Regions from separate parts of the Streptomyces sp. NPDC060232 genome, predicted to be linked through region 2. Evidence: riboswitches for the same ligand, from Rfam matches in the RefSeq annotation. Region 2 holds a riboswitch; each other region holds the start of a gene.
The links. A riboswitch is a leader RNA that binds a small molecule or an ion and turns the genes downstream of it on or off. The one in region 2 is predicted to bind thiamine pyrophosphate.
Positions count from the first base shown of each region.

Region 1: another riboswitch for thiamine pyrophosphate. It lies ahead of thiO (glycine oxidase ThiO); the one in region 2 lies ahead of thiC (phosphomethylpyrimidine synthase ThiC).
Region 3: another riboswitch for thiamine pyrophosphate. It lies ahead of ACFWFZ_RS05745 (thiamine ABC transporter substrate binding subunit); the one in region 2 lies ahead of thiC (phosphomethylpyrimidine synthase ThiC).

Region 1 is NZ_JBHXAG010000023.1:35,559-39,878, forward strand. Features, by position in the region: gene thiE (thiamine phosphate synthase) at 1-169, opposite strand, end outside; gene ACFWFZ_RS27850 (Rv2175c family DNA-binding protein) at 247-612, opposite strand; gene ACFWFZ_RS27855 (NAD(P)/FAD-dependent oxidoreductase) at 685-1,905, opposite strand; TPP riboswitch at 1,987-2,098, shown strand; gene thiO (glycine oxidase ThiO) at 2,096-3,277, shown strand; gene thiS (sulfur carrier protein ThiS) at 3,274-3,474, shown strand; gene ACFWFZ_RS27870 (thiazole synthase) at 3,480-4,274, shown strand.
Region 2 is NZ_JBHXAG010000012.1:165,991-170,310, reverse strand. Features, by position in the region: gene ACFWFZ_RS19440 (IclR family transcriptional regulator) at 1-429, shown strand, start outside; gene ACFWFZ_RS19435 (SsgA family sporulation/cell division regulator) at 527-976, shown strand; gene ACFWFZ_RS19430 (YibE/F family protein) at 1,114-2,490, opposite strand; TPP riboswitch at 2,563-2,708, shown strand; gene thiC (phosphomethylpyrimidine synthase ThiC) at 2,702-4,320, shown strand, end outside.
Region 3 is NZ_JBHXAG010000002.1:425,747-430,066, forward strand. Features, by position in the region: gene ACFWFZ_RS05735 (phosphatidate cytidylyltransferase) at 1-637, shown strand, start outside; gene rlmN (23S rRNA (adenine(2503)-C(2))-methyltransferase RlmN) at 771-1,886, shown strand; TPP riboswitch at 1,945-2,054, shown strand; gene ACFWFZ_RS05745 (thiamine ABC transporter substrate binding subunit) at 2,140-3,237, shown strand; gene ACFWFZ_RS05750 (ABC transporter permease) at 3,351-4,320, shown strand, end outside.

The sequences.
Region 1 (4,320 bases), on a different contig from region 2:
CGGCGAAGACCTGGAGGTGTTCGAGTTCCTCGCCAGCCTCCATGCCCTTGTCGCGGAGCTGGACGATGTCCACGCCCCCGGCGAGGACGGCGTCGAGGAACTCGGGGAGGTCACCCTGGCGCTTGCGGGCGTCCGTGCACAGGTAGAGCCGGGCGTCGGACAGCTGCATGGGTGTACCCCCGTGATGGAGGCGGTGTACGGGCGCGGGGCCCGTACACCGCGGTGGAGCGGCTACTGCGGATCAGGTCAGAGGGCGAGCGCCTGAGCGCGGCGCTTCACCTCCGTGCCGCGATTCTCGCTCAGCGCCTGGGCGGGGGTGCCGGGCAGGGTCGGGTCGGCGGTGAAGAGCCACTCCAGGATCTCCTCGTCGGAGAAGCCGTCGTCGCGCAGGACGGTCAGCAGGCCCACGAGGCCCTTGACCACCTTGTCTCCGTCGATGAAGGGGGCCGGAACCTGCAGGGCCCTGTTCTCGCCCCGGCGCACGGCGACGAGCTGGCCTTCCTTGACCATCTGGCGGACCCGCGTCACCTCGACGCCCAGCATCTCCGCGATGTCGGGGAGGTACAGCCAGTCGGGGACGAGGGAATCGATCTTTGCGTCAATCTCGGTCACAGACCAAGCCTGCCACCTCCCGCCGACAGCCGGTACCCGGGCCGACCGTCCGTGGCCCGCCCGGGCCGTCCGCTACGCGGTGGCCGATTTCAGCGGGGTGCCCGGGTCCGCGACCTTCGCCGGGTCGAGCGGGACGCCCGACTCGATCAGCTTGCGGCCCTGAGCCAGGTCCCGGGGGCGGCCGACCGCGAGGACCGCGACCAGGGCCCCGTCCCGCAGCCAGCACACCGACCAGGTCTCCTGGTCCGGGTCGCCGCGCCGCACCAGGGTGTCGGCCCCGCCGTGGTGGCCGGCGTACTGCACGAAGCGCCCGAACTGCTCGGACCAGAAGTACGGCACCGGGTCGTAGACCGCGGCGGGCTTCCCGGCCAGGATGTTCGCCGCGACCGCTCTCGGGCCCTGGAGGGCGTTGTCCCAGTGGTGCACGAGCAGCCGCGCCCCGTACCGCCCGGACGGGAAGGAGGCGCAGTCGCCGACCGCGTACACCCCCGGCAGGGAGGTCAGCAGGTGCGCGTCGGCGGTGACCGAACCGTCGGCGCCGCGTTCCACGCCGGACCCGGCCAGCCATCCCGTGGCGGGCCGGGCGCCGATCCCCACGACCACCGCGTCGGCGGGCAGGGTGCGCCCGTCGGCCAGGAGGACCCGCCCCTCCCCGACACCGGCCACCTTGGCGCCGGTGATCAGCTCGGCGCCGGCCTGCCCGTACCAGCGCGACATCGGCTCGGCGACCTCGGCGGGCAGGGCGCCCGCCAGCACCCGGTCGGCCGCCTCGACGACGGTCACGGCGCAGCCGGCCTCCCGGGCCGCGGTGGCGAACTCGGCGCCGATCCAGCCCGCGCCGACGACCACGACCCGGGAGGCGGCCGCCAGGACCGGGCGCAGCCGCGCCGCGTCGTCCAGCGTGCGCAGCAGGTGGACGCCGGGGACGCCCTCGGCGCCGGGCAGGGTCAGCGGCTGCGCGCCGGTCGCCAGCACGAGCACCTCGTACGGGACCGGTCCCGCCTCGGTGTCCAGCTCGTGGTCGGCGGCCCGCAGTCCGGTGACTTCCGTCCCGAGGCGGAGCTCGACGCCCAGGCCTTCGAAGTCCACGTCGAAGGCGGAGTCCTCGGCCTTGCCGAGCAGCACCGCCTTGGACAGCGGGGGCCGGTCGTAGGGCTGGTGGGGTTCTGCTCCCAGCAGGGTCACGGGGCCCTTGTAACCCTGCTCGCGCAGGGCGACCGCGGTCTGCACCCCGGCCATTCCGGCGCCGACGATCACGACGCCGCGCTGATTCTTTTCCGTCTGCTCGCTCACGCGGCCACCCTAATCATCTGACGCTCCGTCAGGAATAGGTGCCGCCTTACCCGCCGTGCACGGCCGGGATAGTCTGGCCACCGTACCTATCGCGGGAGTCCGGCGCACCGGGCTGAGAGGGAGGCTGGCCGGCCTCCGACCGTACGAACCTGATCCGGGTCATGCCGGCGAAGGGAGGGGCTGGACGCCCATGCACTCATCTCGAAAGGGATCCGGCCGGGGATCCGACGTCCTCGTCATCGGGGGCGGGATCATCGGCCTGGTCACCGCCTGGCGGGCCGCGGAGCGCGGACTGGGCACCGTACTCGCCGACCCGGCACCCGGCGGCGGCGCCGCCCAGGTCGCGGCCGGAATGCTCGCCCCCGTCACCGAACTGCACTACGGCGAGGAAGCCCTCCTCAGCCTCGGCCTGGCCTCCGCCGAACGCTATCCGCGGTTCGCCGCCGAGCTCGCGGCCGCCTCGGGCGGCATGGACATCGGCTACCGCGCCTGCGGCACCCTCGCCGTCGCCCTCGACGCCGACGACCGCCTCCACCTGCGCGAACTCCACGCCCTCCAGCGCCGCTGCGGTCTGGAGTCCGCATGGCTCACCGGCCGCGAATGCCGCCGCCTGGAGCCCATGCTGGCCCCCGGCGTGCGCGGCGGCCTGCGCGTCGACGGTGACCACCAGGTCGACCCGCGCCGGCTCGCAGCCGCCCTCCTCGCCGCCTGCGAAGGCGCCGGAGTGACCATCCACCGGGCGGGCGCCGAGCAGCTGCTCACCACCGCGGACCGGGCGACGGGCGCCCTCCTCGACGACGGTACGGAGCTGCGCGCCGACCAGGTCGTCCTGGCCGCGGGCTCGCTCAGCGGCAGGCTGGCGGGCGTACCCGCCGAGGTGCTGCCTCCCGTACGCCCGGTCAAGGGACAGGTGCTGCGGCTCGCGGTGCCCGCGGCGTACGCCCCCTTCCTCTCCCGCACCGTACGGGCGGTCGTGCGCGGCAGCCAGGTCTACCTCGTGCCCCGCGAGAACGGCGAACTCGTCATCGGCGCCACCAGCGAGGAACTCGGCTGGGACACCACCGTCACCGCGGGCGGGGTGTACGAACTCCTGCGGGACGCCCACGAACTGGTACCCGGCATCACCGAACTCCCGCTGACCGAGACCCGGGCGGGACTGCGCCCCGGATCACCCGACAACGCCCCGCTGCTGGGCCCGACCGGCCTGCCCGGCCTGCACCTGGCCACCGGTCACTACCGCAACGGGGTGCTGCTGACCCCGCTCACCGGCGAGGCGATGGCCGAGCTGCTGGTCACCGGCGAACTGCCCGAGATCGCGCGCCCCTTCGCCCCCGGCCGCTTCTGCGCCGCACGTCAGGAGTCGTACGCATGACCATCTCCGTCAACGGCGAGCCGCGCGAGGTCGCGGCCGGCACCACCCTCGACACCGTCGTCGCCACGCTGACCGCGGCCCCCTCCGGGGTGGCCGCCGCACTCAACGAGACCGTGGTCCCGCGGGGGCAGTGGCCGGCCACCCACGTGGGCGACGGCGACCGCGTGGAGATCCTCACCGCGGTCCAGGGAGGCTGACCGGCATGGCCGACGACCTCTTCACCCTGGGCGACCGGACCTTCTCCTCCCGCCTGATCATGGGCACGGGCGGCGCGCCGAGCCTGGACGTGCTCGAACGCGCCCTCGTCGCGTCCGGCACCGAACTCACCACCGTGGCCATGCGCCGCCTGGACCCCACCGTGCAGGGCTCGGTCCTCTCCGTCCTCACCAAGCTCGGCATCGCCGTCCTGCCGAACACGGCCGGCTGCTTCACCGCGGGCGAGGCCGTCCTGACGGCCCGGCTCGCACGGGAGGCCCTCGGCACCGACTGGATCAAGCTGGAGGTGGTCGCGGACGAACGGACCCTCCTGCCCGACGGCGTCGAACTGCTGGACGCCGCCGAGATCCTGGTGGACGAGGGCTTCACCGTCCTGCCGTACACCAACGACGACCCGGTGCTCGCGCGCAAGCTGGAGGACGTGGGCTGCGCGGCGATCATGCCGCTCGGCTCCCCCATCGGGTCGGGCATGGGCATCCGTAACCCGCACAACTTCGAGCTGATCACGGAGCGGGCCCAGGTCCCGGTGATCCTGGACGCCGGCGCGGGCACCGCCTCCGACGCCGCCCTGGCGATGGAACTGGGCTGCGCGGCGGTGATGCTGGCCTCGGCGGTGACCCGCGCACAGGAGCCGGTCCTCATGGCGTCCGCCATGCGGGACGCCGTCTCGGCGGGCCGCCTCGCCCACCGGGCGGGCCGCATCCCCCAACGCCGCTTCGCCGAAGCCTCGTCCCCCACGGAGGGCCGAGCAGCCCTGGACCCGGAGCGCCCGGCGTTCTGAGGGACTCGGGGGGCAGCAGGGCGAAAACCGGCGGGCCGGGGCCGGG
Region 2 (4,320 bases):
GAAATCGAGGTCGTGGGCGTCTCGGACACCTCGGGCAGTCCGGCGTGCGAGGAGTGGGCCGACTTCCGTGAGACGGGATACGCGCACGCCATCGGGCAGTGCCTGCTGGGCCAGCTCGACGAGGGCGCGCGCAAGGACTATTACGACCGCCATCCGGTAGAGGCCATCACCCCTTATACCGTGCGCGATCTGCGGTCCTTGGAGCACCGGATCGGGGCCCTCGGGCGAATGCAGCCTGTAATCGAGCGACAGGAATATGCCCTCGGCACGGTCTGTGCCGCCATCCCGATCACTGCCGGGGATGCGGCCGCAACTATGGCCATTTCCCTGCCCCTGCATCAGGAGGATCGATTGCTGTATGTAGTCAATCGACTACGGAGTGAAGTAGGCGCGCTGTTGAGCACCCTCTCGTTCTCTATCAGTATCTGAAAACTCACTCCTTGTGATCTGCTAGCGCTTCCACCACTCTTGTCAAGAGGGCCCTGGGGGATCATTCCTGGCCACTTCCACTACAGCGGGGTAGTCAATGCGCGAGTCGGTACAGGCAGAGGTCATGATGAGCTTCCTCGTTTCCGAGGAGCTCTCGTTCCGGATCCCGGTGGAACTCCGGTACGACGCCCGTGATCCCTACGCAGTCCGCCTGACCTTCCACCTTCCCGGAGACGCGCCCGTGACCTGGGCGTTCGGCCGGGAGCTCCTCCTCGACGGCATCAACAAGCCGTGCGGTGACGGCGATGTGCACATCGCCCCCACCAGCCCCGAGGAGTTGTCCGACGTCCACATCCGGCTCCAGGTCGGCGGCGACCGGGCCCTGTTCCGTGCCAGCGCGGCACCGCTCGTCGCGTTCCTCGACCGCACAGACCGGCTCGTTCCGCTCGGACAGGAGCGGAACACGGGCGACTTCGAGGAGCACCTGGACGAGGCGCTCGGCAGGATCCTGGCCGAGTCGAAGCAGAACGAGCAGAACGCCGGCTGAACGGCGGCTCGGACCGGATCGCCACTCAGACTCCATCGCCGCGGACTGAGCCGCAGCCGCAGCTCCTCCTGAATCGCAGCTCCTCCTCCTGAGCCGCAGCTCATCCTGAATCGCGCCGCTCAGGGCTGAACCGCTGTTCAGCGCTTGCGCCGTCGGCCCCGGCCGCGGACCGGTCCCGCGGCCGGGGCGACGGCCGGGGATGCCGGCCGGTCGGCCGAAACCACCAGCGCGGCCAGCGCGGTCGTCACGGGCACCGAGGCCACCAGCCCGATCGAGCCCACGAGGGTCCGCACGATCTCCACCGCGACCAGCTCGCTGTTCGCCACCGATCCCATGCTGCTGTTGGCGATCGAGAACAGCAGGAGCAGAGGAAGCGCGGCGCCCGCGTAGGCCAGCACCAGGGTGTTGACCACCGACGCGATGTGGTCGCGGCCGATCCTGATGGCGGCCCGGTACAGGGACCGCGGCCCCATCGACGGGTCGGCCTGGTGGAGTTCCCAGACCGCCGAGGTCTGGGTGACCGTCACGTCGTCGAGCACACCCAGCGAACCGATGATCACGCCGGCGAGCAGCAGGCCGCTCATGTCGATGTCCGGGTAGAGCCCGTGGATCAGCCCGGTGTTGTCGTCGGTGTTGCCGCTGAGGAACGCCCAGTCGATGAACACCGAGCCCAACAGGCCGATCAGCAGCAGCGACACGAGCGTGCCGAGGACCGCCACCGACGTACGGGCGGTCAGGCCGTGACACATGTAGAGCCCGATCAGCATGATCGCGCTCGCGCCCACCACCGCGACCACCAGAGGGTTCGACCCCTGGAGGATGGCGGGGAGGATGAAGAGCGTCAGCACGCCGAAGCTGACGACCAGGGCGATCAGGGCGAACAGCCCGCGCATCCGCCCGACGAGCACGACCGACAGCGCGAAGATGCCGGCCAGCACCGCCAGCGGGAGCTTGCGGTTCACGTCGATCACCGAGTACTGGAGGTCGCGCGGCGCGTCCGGGGCGTACGCCACCACCACCTCCTGGCCGTCCGCCAACTGCCGTGGCGCGCCAGGCTGGACGATCTCCACGAAGGTGCGGCCCTTGTCCGGCCCGCTTCCGATCTCGACGGTGGCCTTCTTGCACTCGCCGGTCTGCGCGCCCCGGGCCTCGCCGCCCGACGGGGCGGAGGCCCCGCCGGCCGCCGGCACCTGCGCGGCGTTCACGGATTTGCAGTCGACGTGTTCCAGCGAGACGACCTTGGCCTGCTGGGTCTGCCGGTCGAAGCCCACCCCGGTCCGCTCGTGGCCGGGCGTTCCGCCCGGCCAGAGCACCACCAGGCCGACGAGGACGGCGACGGCGAAGGGGATCAGTACGGCCGCGATGACCTTGCGCAGATGCTTCGAGACGGGGGCGGCGGGGCCGTGGCCGTGACTGTGGGAATGCCCGGAGGAATGCCCGTGGCCGTCGTGCGCGTGGCCGGCGTGGGCACTGGGCTCAGGGGGCTCGGTGGGGGGCTGCGGCGATGACGTCACCAGCAGATCATCGCAAGAGATGAGGGGGCCCACTGTTCAGCACGCCATGGATGACGCTAGCGTGGGGGCTACTTTGCACAACGCGGGAGCTCGGAGCACCGGGCTGAGAGGACGCTGATCACCGTAAGCGCATCACAGATGCGTGCGGGAGGAGGCTGCGTCGACCGCCGAACCTGTTACCGGGTAATGCCGGCGTAGGGAGATAGGTCTCATGACCATTCAGGACGCACGCACGCCTGCCGTCAGCCAGGAGGCCGACGGCTCGACCGAGCGCAAGCCGGGCTGGCACAAGGGCTACGTGGCGGGCTCCCGCCCCGACATCCGGGTACCGGTCCGCCAGGTCCACCTCACCAACGGCAAGGACGTGACGCTGTACGACACGTCCGGTCCGTACACCGACCCGCAGATCGAGACCGATGTGCGACGGGGTCTCGCGCCGCTGCGCGAGAACTGGATCATCGGCCGCGGCGACACCGAGGAGTACGCGGGCCGCCCGGTCCGCCCGGAGGACGACGGCATCAAGCACACCTCGCCGCGCGGTGGCCTCAAGAACCTCGACGCGGTCTTCCCGGGCCGCCCCCGCCAGCCCCGCCGGGGCCGTGACGGCGCCGCCGTCACGCAGCTCGCGTACGCCCGCCGGGGCGAGATCACCCCGGAGATGGAGTACGTCGCGATCCGCGAGAACGTCTCCCCCGAGGTCGTCCGTGAGGAGATCGCCGCAGGCCGCGCGGTGCTCCCTGCGAACGTGAACCACCCCGAGATCGAGCCGATGATCATCGGCAAGAAGTTCCTGGTGAAGGTCAACGCCAACATCGGCAACTCCGCCGTCACCTCCTCCATCGAGGAGGAGGTGGAGAAGATGACCTGGGCGACCCGCTGGGGCGCGGACACGGTCATGGACCTCTCGACGGGCCGCAACATCCACACCACCCGCGAGTGGGTACTGCGCAACTCTCCCGTGCCGATCGGCACCGTGCCGCTCTACCAGGCGCTGGAGAAGGTCGACGGCCGCGCCGAGGACCTCACCTGGGAGATCTACAAGGACACGGTCATCGAGCAGGCCGAGCAGGGCGTCGACTACATGACGGTCCACGCCGGCGTGCTGCTGCCGTACGTGCCGCTGACCGCCCGCCGCAAGACCGGCATCGTCTCGCGCGGCGGCTCGATCATGGCTGCGTGGTGCCTCGCGCACCACAAGGAGAACTTCCTCTACACGAACTTCGAGGAGCTCTGCGAGATCCTGGCGACGTACGACGTCACCTACTCGCTCGGCGACGGCCTGCGCCCCGGTTCCATCGCGGACGCCAACGACGCGGCCCAGTTCGCCGAACTGAAGACGCTGGGCGAGCTCAACACCATCGCCAAGCGCCACAACGTCCAGACGATGATCGAGGGCCCGGGCCACGTCCCGATGCACAAGATCAAGGAGAACATCGACCTCCAGCAGGAGATCTGCGAGGAGGCGCCGTTCTACACGCTCGGCCCGCTGACCACGGACGTCGCGCCCGCGTACGACCACATCACCTCGGGCATCGGCGCCGCGATGATCGCCTGGTGGGGCACGGCCATGCTCTGCTACGTCACGCCCAAGGAGCACCTGGGCCTGCCCAACCGCGACGACGTCAAGACCGGCGTCATCACGTACAAGATCTCCGCGCACGCGGCGGACCTGGCCAAGGGGCACCCGGGCGCGCAGGAGTGGGACGACGCCCTGTCCGACGCGCGGTTCGAGTTCCGCTGGGAGGACCAGTTCAACCTGGCCCTGGACCCGGACACGGCCCGTGAGTTCCACGACGAGACTCTTCCCGCCGAGCCGGCCAAGACCGCGCA
Region 3 (4,320 bases), on a different contig from region 2:
TCTGGTCCCGCTCGCGGTCGGTGGCGCGGCCATGGTCATCGCCGGATACGTCCGCGGGGCCGAGGGCGCCTGGATCGCCATGGCGCTGACGGTGCTGACCGTCCTGGTGTGGCGGATGACCGAACCGCCCGAGGACTACCTCAAGGACGTCACCGCGGGTGCCTTCGCGGCGTTCTACGTGCCCTTCCTGGCCACCTTCGTCGCGATGCTGCTCACCGCCGACGACGGGCCGCAGCGCGTGATCACCTTCCTGCTGCTGACCGTGGTCAGCGACACCGGGGCCTACGCGGTGGGCTGGCGGTTCGGGAAGACCAAGCTCGCGCCGCGCATCAGCCCCGGCAAGACCCGCGAGGGGCTGTTCGGCGCCGTGGCCTTCGCCATGGGCGCCGGCGCGCTCTGCATGGAGTTCCTGATCGACGGCGGCGCCTGGTGGCAGGGCCTGCTGCTCGGCCTCGCGGTCGCGGTCAGCGCCACCCTGGGCGACCTGGGCGAATCGATGATCAAGAGGGACCTGGGCATCAAGGACATGGGCACACTGCTGCCGGGGCACGGCGGCATCATGGACCGGCTGGACTCGCTGCTGCCCACCGCCCCGGTGGTGTGGCTGCTGCTGGCCGCCTTCGTCGGCACCGGCTGACCGGGCCCCGGCCGGGTTATCCTGGAGGGCGCGCCGCGTGTACGCGGCGCGCCCTTTCCGTCCAGCGGCCGAGCCGCGGACCGGCCCTGCACGCGCGGGGTGACCCCCACCTCGTCGTACTGAGGAGTACCGCATGGCCCCCCGTCCCGCTCCGGGTGAGCTCACCTTCGTCGCTCCCCGCGGGGTCAAGAAGCCGCCCCGGCACCTCGCCGACATGACTCCGGCCGAGCGCCGCGAGGCGGTCGCCGCGATCGGCGAGAAGCCCTTCCGGGCCAAGCAGCTCTCCCAGCACTACTTCGCCCGCTACGCGCACGACCCGGCGCAGTGGTCGGACATCCCCGCGGGCTCGCGGACCAAGCTCCAGCAGGAGCTCCTCCCGGACCTGATGAACGTCGTCCGGCACATCAGCTGCGACGACGACACCACCCGCAAGACCCTGTGGAAGCTGCACGACGGCACGCTCGTGGAGTCCGTGCTGATGCGCTACCCCGACCGGGTCACCATGTGCATCTCCTCGCAGGCCGGCTGCGGTATGAACTGCCCGTTCTGCGCCACCGGCCAGGCGGGCCTGGACCGCAACCTCTCCACCGCCGAGATCGTGCACCAGATCGTCGACGGCATGCGCGCGCTGCGCGACGGCGAGGTCCCCGGCGGCCCCGCCCGGCTGTCGAACATCGTCTTCATGGGCATGGGCGAGCCGCTGGCCAACTACAACCGCGTCGTCGGCGCGATCCGTCGGCTCACCGACCCCGAGCCCGACGGCCTGGGCCTGTCCCAGCGCGGCATCACCGTCTCCACCGTCGGCCTGGTCCCGGCCATGCTGCGCTTCGCCGACGAGGGCTTCAAGTGCCGTCTCGCCGTCTCGCTGCACGCCCCGGACGACGAGCTGCGCGACACCCTGGTGCCGGTGAACACCCGCTGGAAGGTCCGCGAGGTCCTCGACGCCGCGTGGGAGTACGCCGAGAAGTCCGGCCGCCGGATCTCGATCGAGTACGCCCTCATCCGCGACATCAACGACCAGGCCTGGCGCGGCGACCTCCTGGGCCGGCTGCTCAAGGGCAAGCGCGTACACGTCAACCTGATCCCGCTGAACCCGACGCCCGGTTCCAAGTGGACCGCCTCGCGCCCCGAGGACGAGAAGGCCTTCGTCGAGGCCATCGCCCGCCACGGCGTGCCCGTGACCGTGCGTGACACCCGCGGCCAGGAGATCGACGGCGCGTGCGGCCAGCTGGCCGCCTCGGAGCGCTGACCTGCGCTTCCGGCCGGCCACATTCGGCCACGGGGTACCCTGTGGCCGAACCAATTGCATATTCCGACAGGGGAGCGCCACAGCGCTGAGAGTGCGGTATCCGTCATCCGCAGACCCTCTGAACCTCGCCCCGGTCATTCGGGGTAGGAAGTTCGGTCACCACTCTTGCTGTTGCGCCCTGCCCGGCGTCCGCTCCGACAGAGCGCCGGGCAGGGCCGCGTCTTCTCCTGGACATCCCAGGAGGAATTCACCGATGAGCACCACCAGGAAGATCGCGGGCGCGGCGCTCGCGGCCGCGCTGGGCGTCACCACGCTCAGCGCCTGCGGCGGCGACGCCAAGGACAAGCCCGCCGGCGCGGGCGACGCCCCGAAGTCCAAGACCGTCACACTGGTCTCCCACGACTCCTTCAACGTGACCGAGTCGGTCCTGAAGGAGTTCGAGCAGCAGAGCGGCTACACCGTCAAGGTCCTGAAGTCCGGGGACGCGGGCGCCGCCCTCAACCAGGAGATCCTCACCAAGGGCTCCCCGCGCGGCGACGTCTTCTTCGGCGTGGACAACACCCTGCTCTCGCGCGCCCTCGACAACGGCATCTTCACCCCCTACGAGGCCAAGGGCCTGGGCGAGGTGAAGCCCGAGTACGTGCTCGACAAGGAGCACCGGGTCACCCCGATCGACTCCGGCGACATCTGTGTCAACTACGACAAGGCCTACTTCGCCGACAAGAAGATCGCCCCGCCGCAGACGCTGGACGACCTGACCAAGCCGGAGTACAAGAACCTGCTGGTGGTCGAGAACGCCGCGACCTCCTCGCCCGGCCTCGGCTTCATGCTTGCCTCCGTCGGCAAGTACGGCGAGGAGGGATGGAAGGACTACTGGAGCAAGCTGAAGGCCAACGGCGTCGAGGTCGTCGACGGCTGGGAGCAGGCCTACAACGAGCGCTTCTCCGGCTCGGCGGGCGGCAAGAAGGCCAAGGGCGACCGCCCGCTGGTCGTCTCCTACGCCTCCAGCCCGCCGGTCGAGGTGCTGTACGGCGAGCCGCAGCCGGCCGAGGCCCCGACGGGCGTCGCCACCGGCACCTGCTTCCGCCAGATCGAGTTCGCGGGCCTGCTCAAGGGCGCGAAGAACGAGGAGGGCGGCAAGGCTCTCGTGGACTTCCTGATCAGCAAGAAGTTCCAGGAGGACATGCCGCTCCAGATGTTCGTGAACCCCGTGGTCAAGGACGCCGCGCTGCCGGAGCTGTTCACCAAGCACGGTGTGGTGGTCGAGAAGCCTACGAGCGTCACTCCGGAGACCATCGCCGAGAACCGTGAGCAGTGGGTCAAGGCATGGACCGCGCTCGTCGTGAAGTAAGCGGTACGAAGGAGCCGGGCGCGGCGTCGGCGGACGCCGCCCCGGTCCCCGGACCGGGGCGGGTACCCGGACAGGGCGAGAGCGGGCGGGCCACCGCCGTCCGCCTCGCCCTGATGGCCGTCCCCCTCGCCTTCTTCGGGCTGTTCTTCGCCTACCCCGTCGCCGCGATCGTCGGCCGCGGCCTCAAGGCCGACACCGGATGGCAGTTCGGCCGGCTCGGCGAGGTGCTGGCCCGGCCCGACATCGCCGACGTGCTGTGGTTCACCACCTGGCAGGCGCTCGCCTCCACCGTGCTCACCCTGCTGATCGCACTCCCCGGCGCGTACGTCTTCGCGCGTTTCGAGTTCCCCGGCAAGCAGCTGCTGCGGGCGGTGGTGACCGTTCCCTTCGTGCTCCCGACCGTGGTCGTCGGCACGGCCTTCCTGGCGCTGCTCGGACGCGGCGGACTGCTGGACGAACTGGCGGGCGTCCGCCTCGACACCACCGTCTGGGCGATCCTGCTCGCGCACGTCTTCTTCAACTACGCCGTCATCGTCCGCACGGTCGGCGGACTGTGGGCCCAGCTCGACCCGCGCCAGGAAGAGGCCGCGCGGGTGCTGGGCGCCGGCCGGTTCGCCGCCTGGCGCAGGGTGACGCTGCCCGCGTTGGCCCCGGCCGTGGCCGCGGCGTCCCTGATGGTGTTCCTCTTCACCTTCAGCTCCTTCGGCGTCGTCCTGATCCTGGGCGGACCCGCCTACTCCACCCTGGAGGTGGAGGTCTACCGGCAGACCGCGCAGCTCCTGGACCTGTCGACGGCCGCCGTCCTGACGATGGTGCAGTTCGCCGCGATCGGCGCGATCCTCGCCCTGCACGCATGGACCGTGCGCCGGCGCGAGACCGCGCTGAGCCTGGTCGATCCGGGCCGCACCACGCACCGTCCGCGCGGCTGGGCGCAGCGCACCCTCCTGGGCGGCGTCCTGCTGACCATCGGGCTGCTGATCGTGGCGCCGCTGGCCGTGCTCGTCGAGCGGTCCTTCGACGCCCCCGGCGGCTACGGCCTCAGCTTCTACCGGGCCCTGCAGGACGCCGGCGCCGGTGGCGGAA